DNA from 4 places in the Hydrogenophaga sedimenti genome. Region 2 is predicted to be linked to each of the others. Evidence: predicted binding sites of a transcription regulator. Region 2 holds the regulator's gene; each other region holds the start of a gene.
The links. Region 2 encodes FNR, which switches genes on or off when oxygen is low (the NO sensors DNR and NnrR bind a similar motif). Its sites were predicted from a motif close to TTGATNNNNATCAA; they were not measured.

Region 1: ACS5NL_RS08620 (fatty acid desaturase) is a predicted target of FNR. The motif match lies at 2,349-2,362, and genes of this name have one in related genera.
Region 3: ubiM (5-demethoxyubiquinol-8 5-hydroxylase UbiM) is a predicted target of FNR. The motif match lies at 4,696-4,709, and genes of this name have one in related genera.
Region 4: ACS5NL_RS20820 (TraR/DksA family transcriptional regulator) is a predicted target of FNR. The motif match lies at 3,865-3,878, and genes of this name have one in related genera.

Annotation. Positions count from the first base shown of each region.
Region 1 is NZ_JBPZHA010000004.1:276,535-283,704, forward strand. Features, by position in the region: gene ypfJ (KPN_02809 family neutral zinc metallopeptidase) at 95-1,012, opposite strand; gene ACS5NL_RS08620 (fatty acid desaturase) at 1,126-2,229, opposite strand; gene dcd (dCTP deaminase) at 2,399-2,968, opposite strand; gene guaD (guanine deaminase) at 3,032-4,306, opposite strand; gene ACS5NL_RS08635 (BMP family ABC transporter substrate-binding protein) at 4,404-5,480, opposite strand; gene ACS5NL_RS08640 (adenosine deaminase) at 5,567-6,574, opposite strand; gene ACS5NL_RS08645 (Rieske 2Fe-2S domain-containing protein) at 6,591-7,170, opposite strand, start outside.
Region 2 is NZ_JBPZHA010000007.1:202,465-209,634, forward strand. Features, by position in the region: gene aceA (isocitrate lyase) at 1-291, opposite strand, end outside; gene ACS5NL_RS13620 (DMT family transporter) at 656-1,597, shown strand; gene ACS5NL_RS13625 (sulfite exporter TauE/SafE family protein) at 1,598-2,275, opposite strand; gene hemN (oxygen-independent coproporphyrinogen III oxidase) at 2,327-3,706, opposite strand; gene fnr (fumarate/nitrate reduction transcriptional regulator Fnr) at 3,883-4,602, shown strand; gene ACS5NL_RS13640 (hypothetical protein) at 4,675-4,968, opposite strand; gene ACS5NL_RS13645 (hypothetical protein) at 5,016-5,255, opposite strand; gene ccoG (cytochrome c oxidase accessory protein CcoG) at 5,348-6,721, opposite strand; gene ccoP (cytochrome-c oxidase, cbb3-type subunit III) at 6,863-7,170, opposite strand, start outside.
Region 3 is NZ_JBPZHA010000001.1:72,983-80,152, forward strand. Features, by position in the region: gene ACS5NL_RS00375 (hemerythrin domain-containing protein) at 123-716, opposite strand; gene ACS5NL_RS00380 (heavy metal translocating P-type ATPase) at 821-3,115, opposite strand; gene ACS5NL_RS00385 (heavy-metal-associated domain-containing protein) at 3,238-3,438, shown strand; gene cueR (Cu(I)-responsive transcriptional regulator) at 3,435-3,872, shown strand; gene ACS5NL_RS00395 (Spy/CpxP family protein refolding chaperone) at 4,037-4,600, shown strand; gene ubiM (5-demethoxyubiquinol-8 5-hydroxylase UbiM) at 4,746-5,954, shown strand; gene ACS5NL_RS00405 (histone deacetylase family protein) at 6,178-7,104, shown strand; gene ACS5NL_RS00410 (bifunctional acetate--CoA ligase family protein/GNAT family N-acetyltransferase) at 7,112-7,170, shown strand, end outside.
Region 4 is NZ_JBPZHA010000016.1:42,240-49,409, forward strand. Features, by position in the region: gene ACS5NL_RS20800 (helix-turn-helix domain-containing protein) at 1-531, shown strand, start outside; gene ACS5NL_RS20805 (FIST signal transduction protein) at 515-1,792, opposite strand; gene ACS5NL_RS20810 (PhaM family polyhydroxyalkanoate granule multifunctional regulatory protein) at 1,809-2,891, opposite strand; gene ACS5NL_RS20815 (enoyl-CoA hydratase/isomerase family protein) at 2,915-3,754, opposite strand; gene ACS5NL_RS20820 (TraR/DksA family transcriptional regulator) at 3,962-4,348, shown strand; gene ACS5NL_RS20825 (hypothetical protein) at 4,391-4,768, shown strand; gene ACS5NL_RS20830 (VOC family protein) at 4,855-5,289, shown strand; gene ACS5NL_RS20835 (S-adenosylmethionine decarboxylase family protein) at 5,294-5,680, shown strand; gene ACS5NL_RS20840 (FAD-dependent oxidoreductase) at 5,693-7,170, opposite strand, start outside.

The DNA of each region.
Region 1 (7,170 bases), on a different contig from region 2:
GTTAGCCCCTTATTGTCTCACTTTGACCCTTTCAGGCCCAGATGCCACTTACAAGGCCGCCGCCAAGGGTCTCCCCCAGACCGCCGGGACAGGGTCAGAGCTGGCGCGTGTTGAAGGTGTCGCAGGCCTGGACGTTGCCCGCTTCCAGTCCCTTGTGGAACCAGCGCTGGCGCTGTTCGCTGGTGCCGTGGGTGAAACTGTCGGGCACCGCATAACCCTGGCTGCGTTTCTGCAGTGTGTCGTCGCCGATGGCCGCCGCGGCATTGAGCGCTTCCTCGACGTCACCCGGCTCCAGGATCGCCTTGCTCTTGTGGTTGTGGAACGCCCAGATGCCGGCAAAACAGTCGGCCTGCAGCTCCAGCCGCACCGACAGCGCGTTGTACTCGCGCTCGCTCACACGCTGCCTGGCCTGCTCGACCTTGCCGGAAATCCCGGTGAGGTTCTGCACGTGATGGCCGACCTCGTGCGCGATCACGTAGGCCTGGGCAAAGTCGCCCGGCGCGCCGAGCTGGCGGCGCATGGTGTCGTAAAACGCCAGATCGATGTAGACCTTGTGGTCGCCCGGGCAGTAGAACGGCCCCATGGCCGACTGACCGGTGCCGCAGGCGGTGGGCGTGACACCGCGGTAGAGCACCATGTGCGGCTTCTCGTACTGGCTGCCACTCTGCTGGAACAGCGTGGTCCAGACGTCTTCGGTCCCGGCCAGCACCGAGGACACGAACCGTCCCATCTCGTCGTCGGGCTTGTCGGTCCTGCCCGATGGCGCGGGCGCGGTCTGGGCCGAGTCGGGCGCCAGGTCACCGCCACCGCCGAGCACGCCCAGCACGGTCAGCGGATTGATGCCGAAGATCCAGCTGGCCAGCAGCGCGATCACGATGGTGCCGAAACCGATGCCCCGGCCACCCACACGGCGTGGCGCACCACCTCCACCACCGAACATGCCACCCATGCCGCCGCTCTCGCTGCGGCGGTCTTCGATGTTGTCCGACTGGCGGTTGTTTTCCCATTTCATCTGTGCGCTCCTCGGGCCACCAGCGTCGGGGCCAACGCTGCATTATGCAAACGAAAGCAGCAACAAAAAGCGCTGCCGAGGCAGCGCTTGCGAAAGTACCGGAGCTGTGGTCTTCAGGCCACCGCGGGCTTGAAGTCGCTGGTCGGGCGGCCCTGGAAGTCGGTCCAGCAGCGGCGCGTGAAGTCGTAGAGCTTGCACTTGCGCGCGGTCTCGAAGTACCAGCGCCAGGAGAAGCGCTGGATGATGATGCGGCCGGGCAGCGTGTCTTCCAGCAGCTTCTGCGCGTTCTTGAGCTTGTACAGCGGCACGCTCATATCCACATGGTGGGCGGTGTGCTCCATGATGTGGTGCATCAGGGCGCCGATCTTCATCGGGAAGGTCAGGTGCACCGTAGTCGAGACGAAGGGAGCCGCCCTGGCCCAGGCGTGTTTGTCGTCGTGCCACTGCACGGCGGTGTGCGTGTGGTGCACGTAGACCACGAAACCGATCATCGCGTTCCAGAACAGGAACGGCACCACGAAGCCATAGCCCACCAGTGCCCAGGCCGACTGGCCGGTGCCGTAGGCGGCGCCGATCAGGGCGGCGATCCACAGCACGGCATAGACCGTCACCAGCACGCCGTCGCGCGTGAACTCCGGGCGGTTGGTGCCCATGTAGGTCTTGCGCGGGAAGTACATGCGGTTCCACCACATCTCGACCAGGTAATACAGCGCTGGGCCCCAGCCACTGCGGTAGATGCGCTCCATGAAACGGCGACCGGGCTTGAGGCCATCGAACTCTTCGCGGGTCAGCGGCGCCCAGACGAAGTCCACACCCTTGAGGTTGGTGTAGCCGTGGTGCACGACGTTGTGCCCGACTTCCCACAGGCTGTAGGGGGTGAGCGAGGGCATCATCGCGATGCGGCCCAGGATGCGGTTGAGGCCGCGGTGCGGGGTGTAGCTCTGATGGCAGGCGTCGTGGCCGATGATGAACAGGCGGCCGATGACAAAGCCGGCGACCAGGCCGCACAGCAGCTTGGCCCACCAGGCGTCCAGCAGCACCGTCCCGACGATCAGGGCCAGGAACACCGCCCAGTCGACAGCCAGCAGCACGATGCCCAGCGCCGTGCGTTGCTCGGCGATCGGTGTCAGCCAGCCGCGGATCACTTTGCGGTGCGGCAGGGGCTGCCCGAGCGGAATCGGCTCGGGGGGCAAGGCGTGGACGTTCGGGTCGGACATTCTGGGTCGGTAGGAGCTAACACCCGGCTGGCGGGCACCATGTGAGGCCTCAATTTCGCCGCATTCCGGCGCCGAATCGAGAGATCTCCCTAATTTTATCTGGCGCGCGTGAAGACTGCCTGACAAATATCAAGGCAGAAATAGGGCCTTTCCGGCCAAAAGCAAGCGCTCAGGTCTTGGGCAGGGTGACGCCGACCTGGCCCTGGTACTTGCCGCCGCGGTCCTTGTAGCTGGTCTCGCAGACCTCGTCGCTCTCGAAGAACAGCACCTGGGCGCAGCCTTCACCGGCGTAGATCTTGGCCGGCAACGGTGTGGTGTTGGAGAACTCCAGCGTCACATACCCCTCCCACTCAGGCTCGAAGGGAGTGACGTTGACGATGATGCCGCAGCGGGCGTAGGTGCTCTTGCCCAGGCAGATGGTGAGCACGCTGCGCGGGATGCGGAAATACTCCATCGTGCGGGCCAGCGCAAAGCTGTTGGGCGGGATCACGCAGACATCCTTGTTGATGTCCACGAAGCTGTTCTCGTCAAAGTTCTTCGGATCCACCACGGTGCTGTGGATGTTGGTGAAGACCTTGAATTCGGGCGCGCAGCGGATGTCGTAGCCGTAGCTGCTGGTGCCGTAGCTGACGATCTTCTGGCCCGCGGCGTTCTGCCGGATCTGGCCCGGCTCGAAAGGCTCGATCATGCCGTGCTGCTCGGCCATGCGGCGGATCCATTTGTCGCTCTTGATGCTCATGCTGCGTGCTCCGTGAATAGCCCGCAATTGTAAGGACGGCGCACCCGGCGCCGTCTCCAGACATCACGCCGTGTGAGCGCGCACCACGACCCGGTCGTCGCCCAGCACGATCAGCGCGAACAGCAGCTCATCCAGGCTGCCGGCCTGCGCCGTCTTGCGCGCCAGCAGTGGCGTGGCCTTCGGGTTCAGCACCACGAAGTCGGCTTCGTGGCCCGGCTGCAGGTTGCCGACCACGCCGTCCAGACCGAGCGCGCGCGCGGCGCCCGCCGTGTGTTGCCACCAGAGCTGGCCCGGCGAGAGACTCAGCCCCGGCTTGGTGTGCCCTTCGCGCCCCACGTAGTAGGCGGCCATCATGGTGTGGAAGGGCGAGAAGCTGGTCCCGCCGCCCACATCGCTGGCCAGGCCGTAGCGCATGCCGGCCGCGTCGGCCGCGGCGTAGTCGAAGAAGCCGCTGCCCAGGAAAAGGTTGCTGGTGGGACTGACGGCCGCGGCCGTGCCGGTTTCACGCATGAGAAGCCGGTCGTGCGCATCCAGGTGGATGCAATGGGCGTAGACGGCACGCTCGCGCAGCAGGCCGAAGTCGCCGTACACCCCCAAGTAGCTGCGCGCCTGCGGGTACAGCTCGGCCACCCAGCGCACCTCATCGTGGTTTTCGGCCACATGCGACTGGATCCACACGTCGCCGTACTTGGCCGCCAGCTCGCCCGCACCACGCAGTTGCGCCTCGCTGCTGGTGGGCGCAAAGCGCGGGGTGATGGCGTAGCCCAGCCGGTCCACGCCGTGCCAGCGCCGGATCAGTGCTTCGGTGTCGATCAGGCTCTGCTCGGTCTGGTCGCGCACGCCGTCGGGGCTGTGACGGTCCTGCAGCACCTTACCGGTGATGAAGCGCAGACCCCTTGCCTGCGCCGCGTCGAACGCGGCGTCGACCGACGCAGGGTGCGAGGTGGCGAAGGTCAGCGCGGTGGTGACGCCGTGGCGCGCCAGCTCGTCGAAGAAGAACTCGGCCACGCCGCGTGCGTAGTCCTTGTCGGCGAAGCGCGATTCGTGGGGAAAGGTGTAGTTCTCGAGCCAGGGCAGCAGGCCGGCTGCGGGCGCACCGATCACGTCGGTCTGCGGGTAATGCACGTGCAGGTCGATGAAGCCCGGTGCAATCAGATGCCCTCGAAGGTCTTCCACCGCCACACCGGCAAAGCGGTCGATCAGCGTGTCGTGGTCGCCGACGGCGCGCACTACCTTGCGGCCATGCGCATCGGGCCCGACGACCAGCAGGCCGTCGGATTCATACAGGGGTTGGTGGTCGTCGCCGAATCGGAGCAGTGCAGCGCGGTAGGCTTTCATCACCGGCGAAGCTTATCCGCCACGCCAGTGCCGCGCATACCGCCTGTTGCATAACCCTCATCGGGCCGTGCAACCTGTCACACAACCGTGTCCTGCTTCAGCGCGAGATCTTGCCAATCACACCGTCGACAAACCAGTTCATGCCGAGGATGGCCTCGTCCTGCAGCGACTGTCCGGGAGCGATCACGGTCTTGCCTTCGTTGTCCTTCACGCCGTGCTGGCCACCGGTGAACACCGCCAGCTTGCCGGCAGCCATCTCGGCCTGCCGCTTCTGCACCTCGGCCTGCACGGCGGCGGGCACCTTGCTGCCGAAGCTGTCGACGCGGATCATGCCCTCGCGCACACCGCCCCACACCTGGCCGCTTTTCCAGCTGCCGTCCAGCACCGCCTTGACGCGGCGCGTGTAGTAGTCGCCCCACTGGTGCGTGACCGCCGCCACCTGCGCGTCGGGCGCGACCTTGCGCATGTCGGAGTGGTAGGCCACGGCGAGTTTGCCGCGCTCCTGCGCCGCCACCATCACCGCGTTGGAGCCGGTGTGGAACGCCAGCACTTCGGCGCCCTGGTTCATCAAGCTCAGCGCAGCGTCGCGCTCGCGCGGTGGGTTGAACCACTCGCCCAGGAACACCACGCGCACGGTGGCCTTGGGGTTGACCGAGCGCATGCCCAGGGCAAAGGCGTTGATGCCCTGGATCACCTCGGGAATCGGGAAACCGGCGACATAGCCGGCCTGCGTCGCCATCCGCCCTGCGGCGATGCCGGCGAGATAGCGGCCTTCGTAGTAGCGCGCGTTGGACGCGGCCACGTTGGGTGCCGTCTTGAAACCGGTGACCGACTCGAACTTCACGCCCGGAAACTCCTGGGCCACCTTGAGCGTGGGCTCCATGTAGCCGAAGCTGGGCGTGAAGATGATCTGGTTGCCCTGCATCGCCAGGTCACGGATCACGCGCTCGGCATCCGGGCCTTCGGCCACGTTCTCGACGAACGTGGTCTTGACCTGACCGGGCAAGGCGGCCTCGACCGCGAGGCGGCCCTGGTCGTGCTGGCGCACCCAGCCCGCGTCGGTCAACGGTGCGACGTAGACGAAGGCAGCCTTGACCGGCGGGGCCGGCGGTTGGGAAAAAGCGGGGGAGAAAAAACAGGCGGCCGCGAGTGCGGCTGCGAGGTTTTTGTACATGGTGGTCCTCTACATGGCTTCCGGGGGACAAAAAGAAGCGAGCCGGGGAAGCACCGGCTCGCTGCCTGAGATTTTACCGGAGCGGATCAGGCCGCGGTCACGCGCTCCAGTTCTTCCAGACAGGCCGTCCGCCGCTCTTCACTGACGAAGCTGGCCTCGAAACTGTTCTTCGCCAGCCGGATCACGTCCTCGCGGCTGAGTTGAAGCGCCTGCACGGTCTGTTCGAAGTTCGCGTTCATGTAGCCGCCGAAATAGGCCGGGTCGTCGGAGTTGACCGTGGCGCACAGCCCGGCGTCGAGCATCTTCTTGAGCGGGTGGTCGCGCAGGTCCTTCACCACGCACAGCTTGAGATTGGACAGCGGGCACACCGTCAGCGGCATGCGCGAACGCGCCAGTTCCGCCATCAGTGCGGCGTCCTGCATCACGGCCACGCCGTGGTCGATGCGCTGCACCTGCAACAGGTCGATCGCCTCGCGCATGTAGGCTGGCGGCCCCTCCTCGCCGGCGTGTGCGACCAGCTTCAGCCCCAGTTCGCGGCAGCGCGCGAAGACGCGCTGGAACTTCGATGGCGGGTGCCCCAGCTCACTCGAATCGAGGCCAACGCCGATGAAGTGCTCGCGGTAAGGCAGTGCGGCTTCCAGCGTGGCGAACGCATCCTCTTCGCTCAGATGGCGCAGGAAACACAGGATCAGCGCCGAGCTGATGCCGAGTTCGGCCTCGGCCTGGCGGCAGGCGCCCGTCAGCCCCTCGATCACCGCCGCGATCGGCACGCCGCGCGCCGTGTGGGTCTGTGGGTCGAAGAACAGCTCGGTGTGCAGGACGTGGTCGGCCCTGGCGCGCAGGAAGTAGGCCCAGGCCATGTCGTGGAAGTCCTGCGCGGTCAGCAGCACGCTGGCGCCGGCGTAGTAGATGTCCAGGAAGCTCTGCAGGTCGGTGAAGGCGTAGGCCGCGCGCAGCGCCTCCACGCTGGGATAGCTCAAAGCCACGCCATTGCGCTGCGCCAGCGCAAAGATCAGCTCCGGCTCCAGCGAGCCTTCGATGTGGATGTGCAGCTCGGCCTTGGGAATCGCTCGCGCGAGTTCGATGGCATTCATGGAGTTTCCTTTTCGTTCAGCAGACACCCAGCGACATCCCCAGGCGTGCGAGGTAGCGCCGGTAGGCGCTGGACATGCGGTCGGCCGGGCCGTGGACCTCCCCGACGGGGCCGTCCTTGCCGATCGGCAGACGCTTGGGCTGCTGCGATTCCACCACCGGCCGGTCCTGAGCGAACACCGCGTTCTGGAACTCGCGCAACTCTTCGTCGTCCGAGAGGTCGCCCAGGGTCGCCATCGTGAACCAGGCGGTGCAGGCCTCGGGGCCATCGGGGCGGATGAACAGCGCGATCGCGTTGCTCACCGGGTCGCCTTCGGCCGCATCCTTGCGCAGGATGGCGGCAAATGGGTGCGGCACGTCGTAGCGGTAGGCGATCCAGGCGCCATCCTCCGCGCCCGCATAGGCCCGAGGCTGCCAGGCCTTGCATTCGCGCGCCTTCACACCCTCGGGGCTTTCGTCGACCCGTCCGGTCTCGACCTGCGCGTGGCTGCGCGCGCCCAGCCAGCCCTCGTGCACGAAGCCGAAATGGCTCAGGTCCAGGAAGTTCTCCACCAGACGCGGCGCGCTGGTCCCCACCTCGTACGGCCCGCACAGCACC
Region 2 (7,170 bases):
GTACACGGCTTCCAGGCCAGCCTTGGCCTGTTGCATGGCCTGGCCGGCGGTGATGGCGCCAAAGGCGTTGACGTAGCCCTTCTTGGCACCGCCGTTGACCTTGTCCCACAGCTTTTCAGCACCACGCTGTGCCAGCGTGTACTCGGGCTGCATGCTGCCACGCAGACGCACCACGTCGGCGGCGGAGTAGCCGCGCTTGACCAGCTTCCAGCGGGGGTTGGTCGCCCAGTCTTTTTCCAGGGCTTCGATCTGCTGCTGGCGGCTCAGTTGTTCTTTCAGGGATTGGGGCATGGTGCTAACTCCTTGAGGTTGAAGAAGGGTCTGGCGGACTGCTCATGCAAGTGCAGTGCCGATGGAGTAAATGTAAGTCTTATAGAAGACTTTTTGAAGCTCTTATGTCTTATATAAGAGATGAATTTTGTCATTACATATCAACAGCTTAACCGGCACAAACCGCAATGCGAAAATACTTTTCTTGTATCAAGAAATATTCGTGCACCGCAGCATTTGATCATCTCATAATGCAAAATCAAAGTATCCCCATGCGGAAACAGCTGCCCCTTGGCTTCGGCAACGCTGGTTCATCGTGGTGCCTTCATGCACTTCGCCGTGCCCGCGGCCGACATGGCTGGCCCTTGCGGCATGATGCCGACCCATGCCTCTTGCACAACCGAATCTGAGGGTGGTGGCCAAAGCCCTGCCCTACCTCTGCCTGGCGGCCAGCATGTCCTTGGTCGGCAGCTATGTCGCCCTGTCCAAACCGCTCGTTGCCGCCTTCCCCGTGTTCCTGCTGGCCTGGATGCGCTTTGCCATCGGAGGGCTTGCCATGTGGCGTTGGCTGAAAAAGCCCGCGGACGAGCAGCCGTTGTCAGCACACACCAGGCGGCTGCTTTTTCTGGAGTCGTTCCTCGGCAACTTTCTGTTTTCGGTGTTCATGCTGTTTGGCGTGGCCCTGACAACGGCGGTCTCCGCGGGCGTGATCATGTCCTCGATCCCCGCCGTGGTTGCCGTGCTCTCATGGGTCTTTCTGAGGGAGCGACTCACCCGGCAAACCGCGGCGGGCATTGTTTGCGCCGCGGTGGGCATCGGCCTGTTTTCCATGCAGAAATCGGGCCCCTCCAGCCATGGCGACCCCGAAGCCTTGCTTGGACTCTCGCGGCAAGTCTGGGGCAACATCCTGGTCTTCGCGGCAGTGGTGTGCGAAGCCTCCTATGTGGTCATCGGAAAGCGGCTCACCGAAGGCCTTGGCCCCAAGCGCATCTCGGCCATCATCAATCTGTGGGGATTCGTCCTGGTGACGCCGATGGGCATCTGGGCGGCCAGGGACTTCGCCTTCGCGAACGTCGCCCCGCCGCTCTGGGCGTTGCTGGTCTTCTATGCGCTCGCCGCAAGCATGTGGACCGTCTGGCTCTGGATGACCGGTCTGAAGTCGATTCCCGCGTCGCGGGCCGGCGTCTTCACGGTCATGCTGCCCGTCAGCGCGGCCGCCGTGGGCGTCATCTTCCTGGGCGAGACCCTGACACCGGGCCAGATCGTGGCGTTCGCGGTGGCCCTGCTGGGGCTCGTTCTGGCGACGCTGCCGAGCAGGGCCTCCTGATCAGGCACACCACAGTCCCGTGGGGTTGGTGAGGCCCATCCAGAGCGCCCAGCCCGAAGTGGCCGCCAGTGCCAACCCCGCCAGCCGGATGCCCCACCCGCCCGAGCCATCGCCCTTCAGGCGCAACAGCAGCCACGGCCCGATCGTCAGCGACAGTGAAGTGCCGACGGAAAACAGGGCCATGATCATCGCGCCCTGCAACGCGCTCGCAGACAGCGAGGCCACCATCAACGCCGAGTACAGCAGCCCGCAGGGCATCAGGGCCCAGGCCACGCCCAGGACCATAGGCGCACGGCCACCCAGGCGGTGCAGCATCGGTCTCGTGCGACGCCAGACCCCTTGTGCCACACCGTCCAGCCATGCCGGCTGCCGGGCCTGCCAGAGCAGCACGATGCCCAGCAACAGGGCCGCGACGTGGAACATGGCCCAGACAGGGCGGATGACCGCCGTATTGGTGCCCAGCCAGGCCAGCCCCTGCACCGAACCGGCGGCAAACGCGCCGAAGGTCGCATAGCCCACCATGCGGCTGACCTGGAAGGTCAGCAAGGCGACGTTGCTGCTTTTCTGCCCGGCCGCACCGCGGCTGATGCCGGCGCACGCAGCACCACACATGGCCACGCAATGCGGACCACCGGCGATGCCCATGAACAGGGCCGTCAGGGCCATGGAGGTTTGCATGCGGGAACTCTAGCAGGCGCGCACCCGCCGCGCCTGTCGAACCGGTGCCGCTCAGATGATCTTGGAGAACCTGGCGCGGTCCTGATCCACCTGGAGATTCTTGTCGAACACCATGGCGATGGCACGCACCAGATACCAGCCAGCCGCCGTCACTTCGACACCCGACTCGTCGATCCGAACCAGCCCTTGCTTCGCATAGTCCTGGAGGACCTCGAGCTCCCTGGCAAAGTAGGTTTTGCAGTCGATCAGATGACCCAGATTGATGGATTCGAACTGCAATTGGCCCTGGCACATCAGCGACATGATGACCGAGCGGCGCAACAGGTCGTCCCGTGTCAGCGCCAGGCCGCGCACGATCGGCAGGCGCCCCTGGTCGAGTGCGTCGTAATACTCTTCGATCGTCTTCGCGTTCTGGCTGTAAGTGGCCCCGATGCGGCCAATCGCGGAAACACCCAGAGCAATGAGGTCGCAGTCCGGCTGTGTGCTGTACCCCTGGAAATTCCGGTGCAGACGTCCCTGGCGCTTGGCCACGGCCAGCGCGTCGGTCGGCAGGGCAAAGTGGTCCATGCCCACATACACATAGCCCGCCTCGCTCATCGCATCCAGCGAAGCCGACAGCATCGACAACTTGTCGCCGCCACTGGGCAACTCCGCCGCCACGATGCGCCGTTGCGGCTTGAAGCGTGTCGGCAGGTGGGCATAGGCGTAAAGCGCGATGCGGTCCGGCCGCAACTGGTTGACCTGTGCCAGCGTACGGGCGAAGGACTCGGGCGTCTGCAGCGGCAGGCCGTAGATCAGATCGACGTTGACCGATTCGAAGCCGATCTTGCGAGCGGTTTCGACCAGTTCGAACACCTGCTCCACCGGCTGAACGCGGTGCACGGCCTTCTGGACCGCCGGATCAAAATCCTGCACGCCGAAACTCAGCCGGTTGAAGCCCAGCCGGGCCAAGGTCTGCAGACGCTGTCCCGTCACCGTGCGCGGATCCACCTCGATCGAATATTCCCCGCCCGGCACCAAGGTGAAGTTGCGCCGGATCATGGCCAGCAGGTCTTCGAGCTCCGTGTCGGAAAGGAAGGTGGGCGTGCCGCCGCCCAGGTGCAGCTGGGAGACGCTGTGTCCCTTGCCGAAGTGCTGCACCTGCAGTTCGACTTCCCGCGACAGATACCGCAGGTATTCGGCCGCGCGCTCGTGGTGTTTCGTGATGACCTTGTTGCAGGCGCAGTAGTAGCACACCGATTCACAGAAAGGGATGTGCACATACAGCGACAGCGGCAATGCCAGAGAGCCGGCCCGGCGCTGCTCCAGTGCCTGGATGTAATCGGCTTCCGTAAAGGCTTCGACAAAGCGGTCCGCCGTCGGGTACGACGTGTAGCGGGGGCCGGGGATGTCAAATCGCTTGAGCAATTCGTCGGAAATGGCGTGACTCACAAACAATTCTCCAGTGCAGGCGACGAATGTGCCCCAAGGCTCCGGCGAGGCCCTTGATCTTGATCAAGGGGTCCTCAGCCTCTCGGGTTTTCCCCCTGCCGCCCTTGCTGCTTCCCGCCACGCCTTGATGCTGGCACCAGCCATGGGTTAAGCTTCGCCCCAATTCCGGAAGAATTATGGATATTCAAAGCATCAAAGTGGCTTGTTCGAGCTGCAACCTGCGGGAGTTGTGCTTGCCCATGGGGCTCAACCCCGAAGAGATGAACAAGCTCGACAACGTGATCTCGACCCGCCGGCGCATCAAGCGCGGGTCGGCACTGTTCAACACGGGGGACAAGTTCACCTCGCTGTACGCGGTGCGCTCTGGATTCTTCAAGACCAGCGTCACCACCGCGGATGGCAGAGACCAGGTCACCGGGTTCCAGATGACGGGCGAGATCATTGGCATGGATGGCATCGTCAGCGACCGCCATTCCTGCGACGCCATCGCCCTGGAAGATGCCGAGGTCTGTGTCATGCCGTTCGACCAGGTGGAAGAACTCTCGCGTGAGTTCACCACCTTGCAGCACCATGTGCACAAGATCATGAGCCGGGAAATCGTGCGAGACCACAGCGTGATGCTGCTGCTGGGCAGCATGCGTGCGGAAGAGCGTCTGGCGGCGTTTCTGCTGAATCTGGTGCAGCGCCTGCATGCACGTGGTTTTTCCCAGTCCGAACTCATCCTGCGGATGACGCGCGAAGAGATCGGCAGTTACCTGGGCATGAAGCTGGAAACGGTCAGCCGGACCTTCTCCAAGTTTGTCGACGAGGGCATCATCGAAGTCAAGCAGCGCTACGTGCACATCAAGAACACCGACGCACTCAAGCTGATCGTGAATCCGCAGACCTGCCGCTGAGCAGCAGCACTGCACCTCATGAAGAAAGCCCCGCTGATGCGGGGCTTTTTGTTGTTCAGACCAGAAGTCTTCTCAACAGCACTGCCCGTTTCTGGCGCAGTCCTCGGGACGTTGCGACTCTGGAACCGGGCAACGATTGACCTCGAAAGGGGACATGGCCAACAGCGTGGTCAGCGCACTGGAGGCCATGGTGACGCCCCAGAAGACAAAAAAGGCAAGTGTGTAGATCGCCTGCCGCGAAAGCCCCAACGGGTTTCCAAACCAGTGAAGGTCACCAGGATCGACCATCGCAAACACGATCATCTCCAGCACAGCAGCGACCAGAAAGGCTGGCCACGCGATCCACATCCACCGTTGAGTCTTCATGAACTGTCTCCTTGTTCGTCTGAGGCCTCAACGGGTGGGTGAGGCGCTTATTTGGTCGGGTCGGTGGTTCCAGCCACCGGCGAGGCCGCGTGGTTGCGTGCCTGGCCGGCCGGCTGCAGGGTGATCAATGCGTCCACCCTCGCCTGCCCTTGCAGCCGCTGGGCCGCCGCAAGATCACGTTCGTAGTCCGCCTTGTTGAGCACAGGGTCAGGATGGCTGGCAGCGATCACGAATGTCACCACGCTGGCCACCACCACCGCCAGAGGGCCGCCGACCACCATCCACATGTGGGGCACTTTCCACCAGGGGGTGCGGTTTGGGGAGGCAGGGGCAGCAGGTTGGGCAGACATGACGGTTTGCATGGGAATGTGCTTTCAGTTTAGCGCGGAACGATGAAAACGGCCTTTTCCACCACCTGCGCCACCTCCGGTCCCTGGGACCGGATGGTGAAACGAATCGGATGGGAGCCCGCTGGCGCCACATTGGGCGGAGTCTGGACCCGGACGGCGACAGAGCGAACCTCCGTCGGCAGGACCTCCGCGGAGCTCTCCGAAGCGATCACGACGCCCTCAAGGCCATCCACGCTGATCGAATAGTGTTGCGTCGACTCGGTCGCGTTCATGATCTGGAGCCGGAAGACGTTTTCAATGCGCCCCTGCTCCACCATGCGGGCCAGCGCGCCACGGTCCCGGATCACATCGACTTTGAGCGGGGTGCGCAAGAACAGACTGACGAACACGGCCAGTGTGATGGCCCCCAGGATGGCGGAGTACACCAGTACACGGGGCCGGAAAGCATGGCGGATCATCTGGTCACGCGTCCAGCCCTGGGCCACCCCGTTCTGGGTCGAGTATTTCACCAGCCCCCGTGGGTAGCCCACCTTGTCCATCACCTCGTCGCACACATCGATGCAGGCACCGCAGCCGATGCATTCGTACTGAAGCCCTTTGCGGATGTCGATGCCCGTGGGACACACCTGGACGCACAGGGTGCAATCGACACAGGCCCCCAGTCCAAGGGCTTTGGGATCGGCCTTCTTCGACCGCGGCCCGCGGGGCTCACCCCGCGCCTGGTCGTAGGTCACGATCATCGTGTCCTTGTCAAACATCGCGCTCTGGAAGCGCGCGTAGGGACACATGTACTTGCACACCTGCTCGCGCAGGAAGCCGGCGTTGCCATAGGTGGCAAAGCTGTAGAAGAAGATCCAGAACGTCTGCCAGGGCCCCAGCGATGCCGACAAGGTCAATGCGGCCACTTCACGGATGGGGGCGAAATAGCCGACAAAGGTGAAGCCGGTCCACAGCGAAAAAAGAACCCAGAGCGTGTGCTTGAGCCACTTCTTGCCGAACTTGTGCGCGTTGAGCGCTGCCTCGTCGAGGCGGATGCGGGCCGACCGGTCGCCTTCCACCTTCTTCTCGATCCAGAGAAAGATCTCGGTGTAGACCGTCTGGGGACAGGCATAGCCGCACCACAGTCGTCCGGCGATGGCAGTAAACAGAAAAAGGGCCAGCGCCGAGATGACCAGCAGGCCCGTCAGATAAATGAAGTCCTGCGGATACAGGACCAGCCCGAAAATGTAAAAGCGGCGCGCATCGAGATCGAAGAGCACCGCTTGACGGGCGTTCCACTCCAGCCAGGGCAGCCCGTAGAAAACGATCTGGGTCAACCAGACCAGAACCCAACGCCACTTCGAAAACAGTCCGAACACCGCCTTGGGATGGATCTTCTGACGCGCGGCGTACAGGGAGACCATCACCTCATCGTCCTCGGGCACGCCCTGAGGCGCTCCGGGAACGATGGCAATCACTGGTGACTGAACGGAAGATGAAACAACGTCGGGACTGGGAGAGCTCACGGGAAACCTGGCTACAGGGAAATCAATGGCGGTTGGCCATCATTGCTTGGCAGCCGGCTTGTTCGACAGGCTCCAGACGTAGGCAGCGAGCACGTTGATTTGCGAAGCGTTGAGCTTGGAAGCCTGTGCCGGCATCTGGTTGGTGAAGCCGTTGTTCACGGCACGGATGATGGCATCTTCACCCCAGCCATGCAGCCAAACGCCGTCGGTCAGGTTGGCGGAGCCCACTGCCTGCATGCCCTTGCCGTCAGGACCGTGGCAAGCAGCGCAAGCGCCGAACTTGGCCTTGCCTTGTGCGGCGCGCACGGAGTCGTGCGGGCTGCCCGACAGGCTCAGCACATAGTTGG
Region 3 (7,170 bases), on a different contig from region 2:
ATCACCCAACCCGGGCGCACCGGCGGGGGATATCACCCAATCCAGCCCCGCCGATCCGCCGCACCGCACCCGCAATCACGGGTGGTGGCGTTTCCGGAGCATCTTTCAGGCCACGCCCGGCGTCACTGCCCCAGGCCGATGGGCGCCGGCGCCTTCATCACGATGCGCGTGAACAGGCGGTCGAACTGCGGATCGCGCGGGATGCGGCCGTTGAGCGGGTCCTGGTTGGTGGCAAAGGCCGCGTTCAGGGCGTGCCAGTCGTTCTCGGTCAGGTGGCGCTCGGCCTCGGGCAGGATGATGGTTTCTTCCAGCCGCATGTGTTCCTGGTAGAACTCGATGTAGCGCGTGACCTCGTCGATGAAGGCCTGGCGCCGTCCCTCGCCGAGCAGCTCCCAGCCCAGCAGCATGTGCATCAGCTCACGCACCCGCGGCTCGCCGCGCATGTGGTCGCGTTCCAGCTGGTCGATCGTCGCCATCGTGTGCGGCGCGGCCTTGACCACGCGCGGGAACAGCAGGTCCGACTCCTTGGGGTGGTGGTGCTTCTCGGGAAACTCGTCGATGTAGAACAGCATCGCCCGCAACACGTCGAAGAACCGCGCCGAGTCGTCCTGGCCACCGACCTCGGGCCCGCGCCGCACCAGCTGCATCAGCGACTGCAGCATGGCTGCCAGGGTGGCGTGTTCTTCGCGAATGACGCGCAGGGCTTCGTGGGTCATGGTGTTGTCTCCGGCAATGCGTGACCGACCGGGTGGTCGGCGAATGGTTCCGGGAATATGGCCGAGCACGGTCCATGGGGCTTTGACACAGGTCAAGCGCGCTGTCAGCGCCCCGGCTTCCAGCGCTTGAGCAGCAGCGCGTTGCTCATCACGCTGACCGAACTCATCGCCATCGCCGCGCCCGCCAGCACCGGGCTGAGGTAGCCCATCGCGGCCAGCGGAATGCCGGCCGCGTTGTAGGCGAAGGCCCAGAACAGGTTCTGCCGGATCTTGCTGACGGTGCGGCGCGAGATGTCCAGCGCCGCCTCCACCAGCAAGGGGTCGCCGCGCATCAGCGTGATGCCGGCGGCGTGCATGGCCACATCGGAGCCGCCTTCGCGCCCGCCCATCGCGATGCCCACATCGGCCGCGGCCAGCGCCGGCGCGTCGTTGACGCCGTCGCCGACCATGGCGACCGTGTGTGAGGATTCCGCACCAGAGGCTTCGCGCAGCCGCCGCACCACCGCCGCCTTGTCCCCCGGCAGCACCTCGGCGATCACCGCGCCGCCCTCGACATCCATGCCCAGCTGGCGCGCCATCGCTTCGGCCGCGCCACGGTTGTCGCCAGACACCATGAACAGGCGCAGGCCACGCTGCTTCAGCCGCGCCAGCGCCTCGCGCGTCCCCGGCTTGGCTTCGTCGCCGAACGCGAACAGCGCCAGCGGGGTCCAGGGCTGCCCCTCGCCCGCGCGGCTGGCCAGCAGCGACACGGTCGAGCCCTCGGCCTGCTGGCGTTGCACCGACAGCGACAGCGGCCCCAACGCCGCCAGCGGCAGGCCCAGCTCGTCCATCCAGCGCAGACTGCCCAGCGCCAGGGTCACGCCCCGCACCGTGCCCAACGTGCCCTTGCCGGTCACGGCCTGCACGTCCTGCGCCGCGTCGGCCGAGACCACGATGCCCTTCGAACGCGCTGCATCGAGCACCGCGATCGCCAGCGGGTGCGCGCTCTGCGCCTGCAGCGCCGCCGCGGCGCCCAGCACCGCCTGTTCGTCCGCCCCCGCGACCGCCTCCACCAGCCGCAGCCGGGGGTGGCCGATGGTCAGCGTGCCGGTCTTGTCGAAGGCCACGGTGTCGACCTTGTGCGCGACCTCCAGCGCCTCGGCGTCCTTGATCAGAATGCCGTGCTGCGCGGCCACGCCGGTGCCCGCCATGATGGCGGCCGGCGTCGCCAGGCCCAGCGCGCAGGGACAGGCGATCACCAGCACCGCCACCGCATGCAGCAGGGCCACTTCCATCGCCGCGCCCTTCCACAGCCAGATGCCCAGCGTGAACAGCGCGATCACCAGCACCACCGGCACGAACACCGCCGCCACCTGGTCGACCAGCCGCTGCACCGGCGCCTTGCCGGCCTGCGCGTCCTGCACCAGCGCGATGATGTGCGCGAGCACGCTCTGCGCCCCGACCGCCTTCACGCGGATCTCGATCGAGCCCTCGCCATTGAGCGAGCCGCCGGTGATGCGGTCGCCGGGCCGCTTGGGCACCGGCATCGCCTCGCCGGTCAGCATGGATTCGTCGGCCTGCGTCTCGCCCAGCATCACTTCGCCATCGGCCGGAAAGCGCTCGCCGGGCAGCACCCGCACGATGTCGCCCGCCAGCAGCTCGTCGGCCGGCACGTCGCTCATCTCGGTGCGCTTCACGCCATCGGGCACCAGGTGCGCGCGCTCGGGCCGCAGTGCGTGCAGGGCGCGGATCGCGTCGGTGGTCTGGCGCTTGGCCCGCGCCTCCAGCCACTTGCCCAGCAGCACCAGCGTGATCACCACCGCCGAGCCTTCGTAGTAGAGGTGCACCATCTCGCCCGGTTCGGCCTTCAGCCAGAGCCAGGTCGACAGCGCCCAGCCGGCCGTCGTGCCGATCGCCACCAGCAGCTCCATGTTGCCGGTCAGCGCCTTGAGCGCGTGCCAGCCGGCCTTGTAGAAGCGCGCGCCGAGCCAGAACTGCACCGGCGTCGCGAGCAGGAACTGCGCCCAGGCCGGCAGCATCCAGTGCTTGCCCAGCAGGTCGCCGATCATCGGCAGGGCCAGCGGCGCCGACAGCAGCGCCCCGAACACCACCGGCAGCGCGTCGACCGGAACCCCCAGCCAGCGCTCCTCGCTCACGTGGTCCATCGCATCCACCGCACGCGGCTCGTAGCCCGCGTCGCGCACCGCGCGCTTGAGCAGGGCCAGCGTGTCGGCGTCCTGCGCACCGGCCAGCGTGACGCGCGCCGATTCGGTCGCCAGGTTCACCGTCGCCTCGCGCACCCCGGGCTGCTTCTTCAGCACCTTCTCCACCCGCGTCACGCAGGAGGCGCAGGTCATTCCCCCGATGCCCAGGTCGATCTGCCGGCTGTTGTCGTTCACTTCAATCGTCGCGGTGTTCATGGGGAGAGAATAAGCTTTACCCCCATGGGAAGGTCAAGCCACAAGGTGTAATCGGGGCATCGCTTGACCTTCACACCATGTCAAGGTGCAAGATAGCGGCATCGTTTTTCAGGAGAACTTCCATGAGCCAGCAAAGCTTCACCGTGCAGGGCATGACCTGTGGCCACTGCGAACGCGCCGTGCAAACCGCCATCAAGACCCTGGACCCGCAGGCCGAGGTCAAGATCGACCGCGCGCAGAACCTGGTCGAGGTGAACACCAGCCAGCCGCGCGAGGCGGTAGCGGCAGCGATCAGTGAAGAGGGTTATCAGGTCGCGGCATGACCAGCGACACCGAGGCCGGGCTGGACACGGTCGACAGCTGGCCCGTCAACATCGGCACCGCCGCCCGGCTCTCGGGCATCTCGCCAAAGATGCTGCGCCACTACGAGTCGCTGGGCTTGCTGGGCGAGGTCTCGCGCACCGACAGCAACTACCGCCAGTACAGCCTGCCCGACGTGCACACGCTGCGTTTCATCCGCCGCGCCCGCGACATGGGCTTCGGCCTGGACGCGATCACCGAACTGGTCGGCCTCTGGCACAACCGGCGCCGCAGCAGCGCCAGCGTCAAGCGCATCGCCCAGAAACACCACGACGACCTCGGCCAGCGCATCGAAGCCCTGCAGGCCATGCAGCGCAGCCTGCACACCCTGCTGTGCCACTGCCCGGGCAACGACCGTCCCGACTGCCCGATCCTGGACGATCTGGCCCATCCTTGACCGGCATCAAACGCTGCGCTCCCTGGTCGACCGGTACCGGAACAAATCTTTACCAGACAGCATCACAAAGGCAGAAGACGGTACACACGGGGGTATGACACTTGAACCCAAGGCACCCTGGCATACCGCCCCGGTGTCCACCCCCAACCTCAAGGAGCAGCAGCATGAAACCCATCGTCAAACGCAGCCTCATCGTCGCCGCCATCCTGGCCGGCATCGCCGGTGTCTCGGCCACCGCCATCGCCCAGGGCGCCGGCCCGCAGGCCAGTGCCAACGGCCCGCGCGCCGAAGAAATGCAGAAGCGCCACACCGACCACCAGGCCAAGCTCAAGGCCGCCCTGAAGATCACCGCCGCGCAGGAAGCGGCCTGGAAGACCTTCGACGCCGCCACCACCCCCAACCCGGCGGCCATGCCGGCACCGGTGGCCCGCGAAGACTGGGCCAAGCTGACCACGCCGCAGCGCATGGAAAAGATGCAGGCCTTCCACGCCGAGCGCGACGCCGTGATGACCAAGCGCATGGACGCGGTCAAGACCTTCTACGCCGCGCTCACCCCCGAGCAGCAGAAGGTGTTCGACGCCCAGTCCTTCGGTCCGTTCGAAGGCCGTGGCATGCATGGCGGCCGCCATGGCGAACGCGGCGGACACCGCGGCATGGGTCCGATGGACGGCGCCGACGGCCACATGGGTGGCAAAGCCTGCGACGGCCCTGGCGCCAAGAAAGGCTGACCGCCTGCCCCCCTTTTTTCACTGAAGGTTCTCCTCCTCCCTCACAGCCCCGGTTCGCCGGGGCTTTTTTTGTGCCCGCACCCGGCGCCCGGCGCTTGACCTGAGTCAAGCCTGGCCGGGTGACCGGCGCTTAAGCTGCGCCGCCATGGAACTCGACCTCATCATCGTGGGCGCCGGGCCGGCTGGCCTGAGCCTGGCCCGGGCCTTGCGCGGCAGCGGCCTCAATGTCACCCTGCTGGAGCAGCAGAGCCTGGCCGCGGTGCAGAACCCGACCTTCGACGGCCGCGAAATCGCCCTCACGCAGCACAGCGCCGAGCTCATGCGCCAGCTCGGCCTCTGGCCCCTGCTGGGCGAAGCGAACATCGCACCGCTCAAGGACGCCCTGGTGCTCGACGGCGGCGTCGGCAGCACGCAGTCGCGCATGCGCATCAGCCACCACCTCAGCCCCAAGCCGGAGCTGGGCTTCCTGGTCGCCAACCACCACATCCGCCGCGCCGCCCACGAAGCGGCGATGGGCGAAGGCGACGGACCGGCCCCGACACTGCGCTGCGGCGAACAGGTCACCGGCATCCGCACCGATGCGCAGTCGGCGCGCCTGACCCTGGCCAGTGGCGAGACCCTGCAGGCCCGCCTGGTGGTGGCCGCCGACAGCCGCCACTCCAGCACCCGCCGCGCCATGGGCATCGCCGCCGACATGCACGACTACGGCCGCACCATGCTGGTCTGCAACATGACCCACCCGCAACCGCACGAAGAGACGGCCTGGGAGTGGTTCGACCACGGCCAGACCCTGGCCCTGCTGCCGATGAACCCGGACCCGGCCAGCGGCCTGCCGCGCTCCTCGGTCGTGCTGACCCTGCCGCACCAGGACATCCAGCCCCTACTAGACATGGACGAAACCGCCTTCAACCGGGCCATGACCAGCCGCTTCGGCGGCCAGCTCGGCGACATGCGCCTGACCAGCACCCGCCACGCCTACCCGCTGGTCGGTGTCTGGGCGCGCCGCCTGGTGGCGCAGCGCTTTGCCGCCGTGGGCGATGCGGCCGTGGGCATGCACCCGGTCACCGCGCACGGCTTCAACCTCGGCCTGCGCAGCATCGACACCCTGTCCAGGGCCCTGATCCAGGCCCACCAGGGCGGCCAGGACATCGCCTCGCCGCAACTGCTGGAGCGCTACCACCAGACCCACCAGCGCGCCGCCCGCGGCCTCTACATGGCCACCCACGCGGTCGCCACGCTCTACACGCGCGAACACGTGCCCGCGCGCTGGCTGCGCCGCGGCATGGTGGAACTGGGCGAACGTTTCACGCCCTTCAAGCGGGCGGTGGCGGCGTCCCTCACGGGATTGGGCTGACCCCCCCGCGCCGCCTGCGGCGTCACCCCCCAGGGGGCAACGCGTGTGGCCCGGCTGAGCCGGTTCCACCGCGTTCTGTACACAGGAACCAAGGGGTTCCTGCTTGTGCTTGTTGCGTTGCATCAAGGCAGCTGTCAGGCTTCGGGACTAGATTGACGGAAGTCAATCTGCACGGGTGCGCAGTCACCCGGCAGGCATTCGCCGCCCGAGGAGACCTTAAAAGATGCTGTCCGCCTTCATCACCCACGCCGATTGCGCCCGCCACGACATGGGCCCGCACCACCCCGAATGCCCGGAGCGCCTGGGCGCCATCAACGACTACCTGCTGGTCAAGGGCCTGCTCGACTGCATGGTGCCCTACGACGCGCCGCTGGCCACCGAAGACCAGCTCGGCCGCGCCCACGCCTCGCTCTACGTGCGCGAGATCTTCGACGCCTCGCCCAAGGAAGGCCTGCACGCCGTCGACCCGGACACCAACATGTGCCCGCACACCCTGCAGGCCGCGCTGCGCGCCGCCGGTGCCGCGGTGCAGGCGACCGACCTGGTGCTGGCCGGCGAGGTGCCGACCGCCTTCTGCTCGATCCGCCCGCCCGGCCACCACGCCGAACGCTCGGCCGCGATGGGCTTCTGTTTCTTCAACAACATCGCCGTCGGCATCCGCCACGCGCTGGACGTGCACAACCTCGAACGGGTCGCGCTGATCGACTTCGACGTCCACCACGGCAACGGCAGCGAAGACATCTTCCGCGGCGACGACCGGGTGCTGATGTGCTCGATCTTCGAGAAGGGCCTCTATCCCTTCAACGGCGAGAACGCCACCGGCCCGAACATGGTCAACGTCGGCCTGCCCAGCCGCTCGGGCAGCGACGCCTTCCGCGCCGCCGTGTCGGAGCAATGGATCCCCGCGCTCGACGCCTTCCAGCCCCAGCTGATTTACATCTCGGCCGGCTTCGACGCCCACCGCGAAGACGACATGGGCAACCTCGGCCTGGTCGAGGCCGACTACGCCTGGGTCACCCAGCAACTGCTGGGTGTGGCCAACCGGCACTGCAAAGGCCGGGTGATTTCCTGCCTGGAGGGCGGCTACGTGCTCAGCCCGCTGGCCCGCAGCGTGGGGGCCCATGTCAGGGTCCTCATCGGGGCCGATTGAAAGATATATGGACAAACACTACCTCACCCCGCTGTTCCAGCCCGAATCCATCGCCGTCTTCGCCGG
Region 4 (7,170 bases), on a different contig from region 2:
GTGGCCGACGCGCAACCCCTGCTCAAGGAAATGACGGCCGAGCAGGAGCGGGCGGTGGTGGCCGACAAGAAGCTGCTGCTGGTGGCGATCTGCGTGCTCAGCCAGTGGACGCTGGAGCAGATGACGGCGGCCTACCGGCTGAGCGAGGCCGAGTGCGTGAAGTACCTCGCGCAGCTCGACCGCATCGGCATCATCGAGCTGCGGCCGCTCAACCGCTACCGCCTCAAGCTGGCCAAGACCTTCCGCTGGCGGCCGCACGGGCCGGTGATGAACTACTTCCGCGAGCATGCGCTGCTCGACTACTTCGCGGGCGGCTTCGACGGCAGCGGCGAGGGCCTGATGCTGGTGCACGGTTCGGTCAGCCGGGCGCTGGCGCCGGTGTTCCTCGAACGCCTGCAGCGCGTCGCGCAGGATTTCGCGCAACAGCACCAGACCGACCAGAAGCTGGCCCAGAAGGACCGCGAAGGCTACACGCTGGTGCTGGCGATGCGCAGCTGGGAGTTCGAGGCGTTTTCTATGCTGCGGCGGTGAACACCGTCAGCACGCCGGTGTAGCCGTAGAGCTGCTGGTGCGCGATCTCGCCGCCGGCGAAGAAGCCCACCAGCGGCACGTCGCCCAGCGCGCGGCGCACGATCTGCAGCTCGGCGCTGGGCGCGCCGAAATGCAGGCCGCCCCGGCCCGAGCAGCTCACGTAGACCGCGCCGGTGATGCGCCGTGGTGGCGCCGGGTCCTGTTCCACCGGGTCGGCGTCCATGCCGCCCATGCCCAGGGTCTCGGGCGCCAGTTCCTCTCGGATCTCGCTGCAGACGCGGATCAGGTCGGCGCGCGCGGCCTGAGCGTGGCGTTCGCAGAACGCCAGCCGTGCGCCCAACGGCGGGTGCTCGGCGATCGCGACGCCGCGCCGCGCCGGGTCCAGGCCGATGATGTGGCGCACCATGACTTCCGGGCCGAACTGGCCGTGGCGCTGCACCGGGGCGTCGTCCAGCCGGTGTTGCGGCAGCGTCAGGCCCACCAGGGTGCGGCGCAGCCGCTCCATCGCCTGCTGGGGTTGTGCCAGCGACACCCCCAGTTCGTCCAGCAGCAGGTCCAGCGCAGGTTCACCGTCGAGCGTGAGCACCAGGCTGCCGTCGATCGCGGTGATCTCGCGTTCGCGGTCGATCGGTTGCGCGCCCTGGGTCACGCGCGAAATCAGCGCGACCTCGGGCCCGAAGGCAACGCCGCTGATGCCGCCGGTGAACACGCCGCCGACGGCGCCCTGGCCGCGCAGGTGGCCGGCGCTGCTGGTGGCGAACTGCACGCTGGCCGAGCGGCTGCCGACCAGGCCGCCGAACACGTAGCCCGATTGCGTGCGCTCGGCCATTTCGACGATCAGCTCGCCCAGGTCGTGCGCACCCGGATCGGCGTGCAGCAGCGCGGTGTGGGCCACGAAGCCGGCCGCGTCGCTGCCGCCTGGCGGCAGGGGCGCGACGCCGCTGAACACGCGGTACTGGTCGGGGCTGAGGTCGCAGAGCATGACCGCCAGCGCGGGTTCATCGAAATACTCGACGTTGTTGGCCGCGATGCCGACGCCGACCGTGCCCGCCCAGTCGGTGACTTCGGGCAGCTCGGCGCTCAGGTGGTCGAGGATGTCCTGCGCGTGCGGCGCATAGTGGTCTGTGATGTAGAGCAGGGCCAGCGACGGCGTGGCGGCGTAGCCGGGCAGCGCCATCTGCGCGCGCAGCTGCGCCAGCACCAGGGCCGCGGCCATGCGCCACTGCGGGTGCGTGGCGTGCGCGTGGGCAAAGAGTTGCATGCGGTCGCTGGCCGGATCAGCGGCGGCGGGTGGTGGTCTTCTTGGCCGGCGCCTTGCGCGCGGCAGGGGCCTTGGCTGCCGCGGTTTTCGGGGCGCTCTTGGCCGGCGTGGGCATGAAGCCCGGGAAGAAGGCCGTGGGCAGTGGCCAGTCGCCCGCGCCCATGGGCTGTGCCGCGGCGGGTGCGGCGGGTTTGGCCGGTCGTGCGCTGGCGGTCTTCTTCGCGCGCGGCGGTGGCGCCTTCTTCGGCGCGGCCCTGGCCACCGGCTTCTTCGCTGCGGGTGCGGCCTTCGGACGGCCCGTACCGGTCACGGCCCGCACGGCCGCGGTGCCCATGCCGGCGGCGCGGCCGACGTTGCGGGCCACCGAGCCGCCCACGCTGCGCCCGGCCTTGGCGGCCATGTCCGCGGCGGTCTTCACGGCCTGCTCGGTCAGGTCGCTGGCCACATGGCGCGTGGCATCCAGCGCACCCTGCTTGGCCATGTCTTTCATGGCGGTGCTGGCGATCTGCTGGAACTGCTGCGAGAGCGCGCCCCACCAGGCCATCGGGTCGACCACGCCGGTCGACGCCGCAGCCGCTGCGTCGGCCTTGGGCTCCGCGGTCTTGCGTGGCTTCTTCGGCGGCGCGGGGGCTTCTTCCGGTTCCTCGTCGAGCTCGGCCTCCGCCTCTTCCTCCGCGGGCGCCGCCGCGGGGTTGCCATAGGTGCGGGGCGGAATCTCCAGGCCGGCGAACTGGTTCTTGCCGGCAAAGCCGGACACCGTCTCGGCGGCCTTGACCTTGAGCGCGTTGGCCACGTCGCCCAGGTTGAAGTTCATGGCCTTGAGCGTGGCCAGCGACATCTTCTGGACCTCGAGCGCCTGGATCGTCGCGCTCAGCGCCTTGGCGTTCTGGTCGAGCCAGAACTGCACCGCCTTGAGTTCCTCGATGCGTTTTTCGAGGTCTTCGACATTGAAGGTCGGTGCCACCCAGTGGCCCAGGTTGGGCATCTGCGGCAGGCTCTTGCCCAGGCCTTGCGCGACACCGCCGGCGGCCTGCCCCGCGAGGTTCTGCAGGAACTCGAAACCGGGGACGAACTTGCCGAATCCGCTGGCGTCACTCATGGTTGTCTCCTGAGATAGGGGGATCAGGTGTCGGCGCCGTAACGCGGCGCGCGGCGTTCACGCAAGGATGCCACACCTTCGCGCACATCCGGTCCGGCAAAACCCATGAATTCGAGCGCCAGCGAGGTGTCGAAGGCCGGTCCGGCCTGGCGCAGCCAGTTGTTGAGCGAGTACTTGGTCCAGCGGATGGCGGTCTGGCTGCCCGAGGCCAGGCGGTCGGCGACTTCGTAGGCCTTGGCCAGCAGCGCCTCGTCCTCGACCGCCAGCGAGACCAGGCCGATGCGCTCGGCCTCTTCGCCGCTGATCGGGTCGCACAGCATCAGGTAGTACTTGGCCTTGGCCAGGCCGCACAGCAGCGGCCAGACGATGGCCGCGTGGTCGCCCGCCGCGACACCCAGGCGGGTGTGGCCGTCGACGATCTTGGCGCTCTTCGCGGCGATCGAGATGTCGGCCAGCAGGCCCGCCACCAGCCCCGCGCCCACGGCCGGCCCGTGCATCGCGCTGACGATGGGCTTGTCGCAGTTGATCACGTTGTAGACCAGGTCGCGCGCTTCCTTCCACACCCGCGTGCGGACCTCGAAGTCGGTCGCCATGTCCTGCACCAGCGCCAGGTCGCCGCCGCCCGAGAAGCCCAGGCCGCTGCCGCGCAGCACTGCGCAGCGCACGCTGTCGTCGCGGCCCACGTCGCGCCAAATTTCGGAGAGTTCCCAGTGGCCTTCGTGCCCGGCGGTGGGCAGCTTGCCGTTGCCGCCGGGGCCGTCGGCCCGCATGCGGATGTCGAGCACGGAAGGCACGCCGTCCACCGTCGGCCCTCGCCGGGTGATTTCCAGGGTCTGGTAGCGGCCGTAGTCGACAGCGGACATCGTTGTTTCTCCTTGCAATTCTGGGTGTTTGAGGCGTCCGATTCTGCGGGGAAACCGCTGGAAATCCGCCGGGGATTTGCCCTGAGAGACGGTCTTGTTGCGGACGGCGCTTGACGCCGATCAATGCAAGTGCACGGGCACAGGCGCACCATGAAGTCGTGGTCCCCGGGACCCGAAAGACCGACACCGAAACCCAGAGGAGAACCCATGAACACACCCATCTCCGACACCTACGGCCGTCAGTTGCGCGAGATGCGCGCCGACGTGCTGGCCCAGTTGCGGGCGCAGCGTGGCGGCAAGATCGGTCGCGCCGAAGCGGCCGCCAATGCGCGCGAAACGGAAAGCGACGACTGGGCGCAGGCCGATGCCGAACGCGACTTGGCCTTCGCCCTCGAAGAACGCGAATCGGCCGAGCTGGTCGCCATCGACGAAGCGCTCCAGCGCGTGGCCGACGGCAGCTATGGCCTGTGCGTGGACTGCGGCGACGCGATCGCTGCCGCCCGCCTGCACGCCAACCCGGTGGCCCTGCGCTGCCTGGGCTGCCAGGACAAGGCCGAACACGCCAGCGGCGCCACCAGGCCGGCCGGCTACTGATTTCCTTTTTCCCCTTCCTTTGTTTTTTCAGGAGACTTTTGCATGACCACATTCCACGCCGTCGTCTGGATGGACCACAGCCAAGCCCACGTGATGATGTTCGACCGCGAACACGTTGAAGCCCAGCGCATCAAGGCGCGCCAGCAGCACACACCCAAGCACGGCCATGTCGGCGCCGACAAGGACTTCTTCAAGGCCATCGCGACCTCGCTGGAGGGCGTGTCCGAGGTGCTGCTGACCGGTCCGGCCAACGCCAAGATCGAATTCCGCGACTGGTGCAAGCACAACGCCCACGCCGTCGACAAGTCGGTGGTCGACGTGGTCAACACCGACCACCCGACCGACGCCCAGGTGGTGGCCATGGCGCGGCAATATTTCACCAAGTACGACCAGAAGGCCGTCGATCCCGCGCAGCGCTGACGCGCCAGCGCGCGCCCTGACCGCCCGGCGCTTCGCGCCCGGGCGGTTTTTTCTTTTGGGCCGGGGCGCTTTGATATCCTGACGCGATGAGCACCACCACCCTGCCGGCGCGCAGCCTGTTCCACTTCGCGTTTCACGTCACCGATCTCGACGAGGCGCGGCGTTTCTACGGCGGCGTGCTCGGCTGCACCGAAGGCCGCAGCACCGACACCTGGGTCGACTTCGACTTCTTCAGCCACCAGATCTCGCTGCACCTGGGCGAGCCCTTCAAGACCACGCGCACCGGCAAGGTCGGCGACCACCTGGTGCCGATGCCGCACTTTGGCCTGGTGCTGTTGCTGCCCGCGTGGCGCGCACTGGCCGAGCGGCTGACGGCCGCCGGTGTGGACTTCGTGCTGCCGCCGCAGGTGCGCTTCGAAGGCCAGCCGGGCGAGCAGTGGACGATGTTCTTCTGCGACCCGTTCGGCAACCCGGTCGAGGTCAAGGGCTTCGGCACTACCGACGCCATCTTCGCCTCCTGACACCGTGAACGGCCTGCATCTCACCGCCGACCTGCGGCACTGCCGCTGCGACATGGCCTGGCTGACCGAGGAGGCGCGGCTGCTGGCGGCTTGCGTGCAGCGGGTGCAGGACAGTGGCCTGCAGGCCGTGGCGCAGCTGGGGCACCGCTTCCCCGACACGGCGCACGGCCCCGGCGGCGTGACGGCCACCGTGCTGCTGGCCGAATCGCACCTGTGCGTGCACACCTGGCCCGAGAGCCGCAGCGTCAGTCTCGATGTGTATGTCTGCAATTTCGGCGCCGACCACTCGGCGCGTGCCGCCTTGCTGATGCGCTCGCTGCTCGACCTGTTCGAGCCGGGCGAGGCGCTGCAGCGGGCGGTCGAGCGCGGCGCCACGCCCACCGCGCTCTGAGCCGGTCGCCGTTCAGGCGCGCAGCCGCTGCGCGGCCTGCTGTCCGGCCAGGTGGCCGCGCGTGAAGGCTTCTTCGAACACCGAATAGCCCGCCCAGTCGGCGTGCGCGAAGCACAGGCGGCCGTCTTGCGTCGGGCCTTCGTACAGCGAGCCTGGCGCGGGGATTGCCATCGCGTGGCCGTACCGGGTGACCGAGACCTCGGTCACATGGCCGGGCAGGTCCGGGTGGGGCACCGACAGCTCGGCCAGCGCCTGGTCGCTCCAGTGGGTCCAGGGCTGTTGCAGCAAGTTCTGGCGCCCAGCGGATTCGTCGCCCAGCGGCCGGTACCAGGTCCAGACGCGCGGGCCGGTCACCCGCGCCAGCGACTGGTGGCTGGCGTCGACGTAGCCCAGTCCCGCGCTGCCGTAGACCACGTTGTCCCAGCTCGGGTGCGCGCCGCCGCGGTCTTTCGGTGGTCCGTCCAGCAGCAGGTTCACGACGACCCAGGGCGCCATCGACAGTCCGTTGGCGCGGGCCGCGAGCAGCGGCGGCAGCGGGTCGATCAGGCGTTTCGCGATGAACACCGGCAACGCGACCACGACCGCGCCCGCCTGCCAGCGCGTCACGCGGCCGTCGGCCATCGACAGCGCATCGACGGTCACCCCATGGCGCCCGGGGGTCACGCGCAGCACGCCCTGCCCGGTGTGCAGCCGTTCGCCAAGACCCGCCGCCAGTTGCTGCGTCAGCCAGGCATTGCCTTCGGGCCAGGTCAGCAGCGGCTCGGCCTCGCCGGCTTCGCCCGGCGCCGGGAAGCCGTGGCGGCTGGCGAAGTAGTGGATGCCGGCCCAGGCCGAGACTGCGCGAGCGCTGGCGCCGTAGTCGTCGCGGCAGGCGTAGTCGAGGTACCAGCGCAGCTGCGGGTCGTCGAGCCCGTGGCCGTCGAGCCATTGCGCAAAGCTCTGCGACCACAGCGCGCGGGTGGTGTCGGTCACGGGCAGTCGCAACGCGGGCATGGCCCAGCGCTGTGAGTGCCTTGCCTCACCGATGAGCTGGCTCATGCGGCGGTACTGCTGTAGGGTCGATGCGCTGGCGCCTTCGATCGGCAGCAGTCCGTCCTGCCAGTGGCCGTTCCAGTAGAGGCGCTCCTGCGGGCTGTGGCAGAGGTGGCGCTCGTCCCAGACCCAGCGGCCGGCGATGCGCTGACGCAGGCCGAGTTGTTCCAGCCAGGCCTGCAGTTCGGGTGCGTCGTCCGAGGGCGCGGGCAGGTAGTGCGCGCCCAGCGGGCAGGCCAGCCCGCCGAGCAGGCCGCCGCGCGCATTGCCGCCGGCCGTGTCTTCGAACTCCAGCAAGGCGAAGTCATCGACCCCAGCCAGGGCGAGCGAGCGCGCCGCCGCGAGCCCCGCGACACCACCGCCCAGCACCAGCACGCCCGTGCGCCTCTGCGCAGTCGGTTCGGCGCGCGCCGCGTCGCGCCAGCGGTGACCACGCGCCGGGTCGGGGGCGGTGAAAC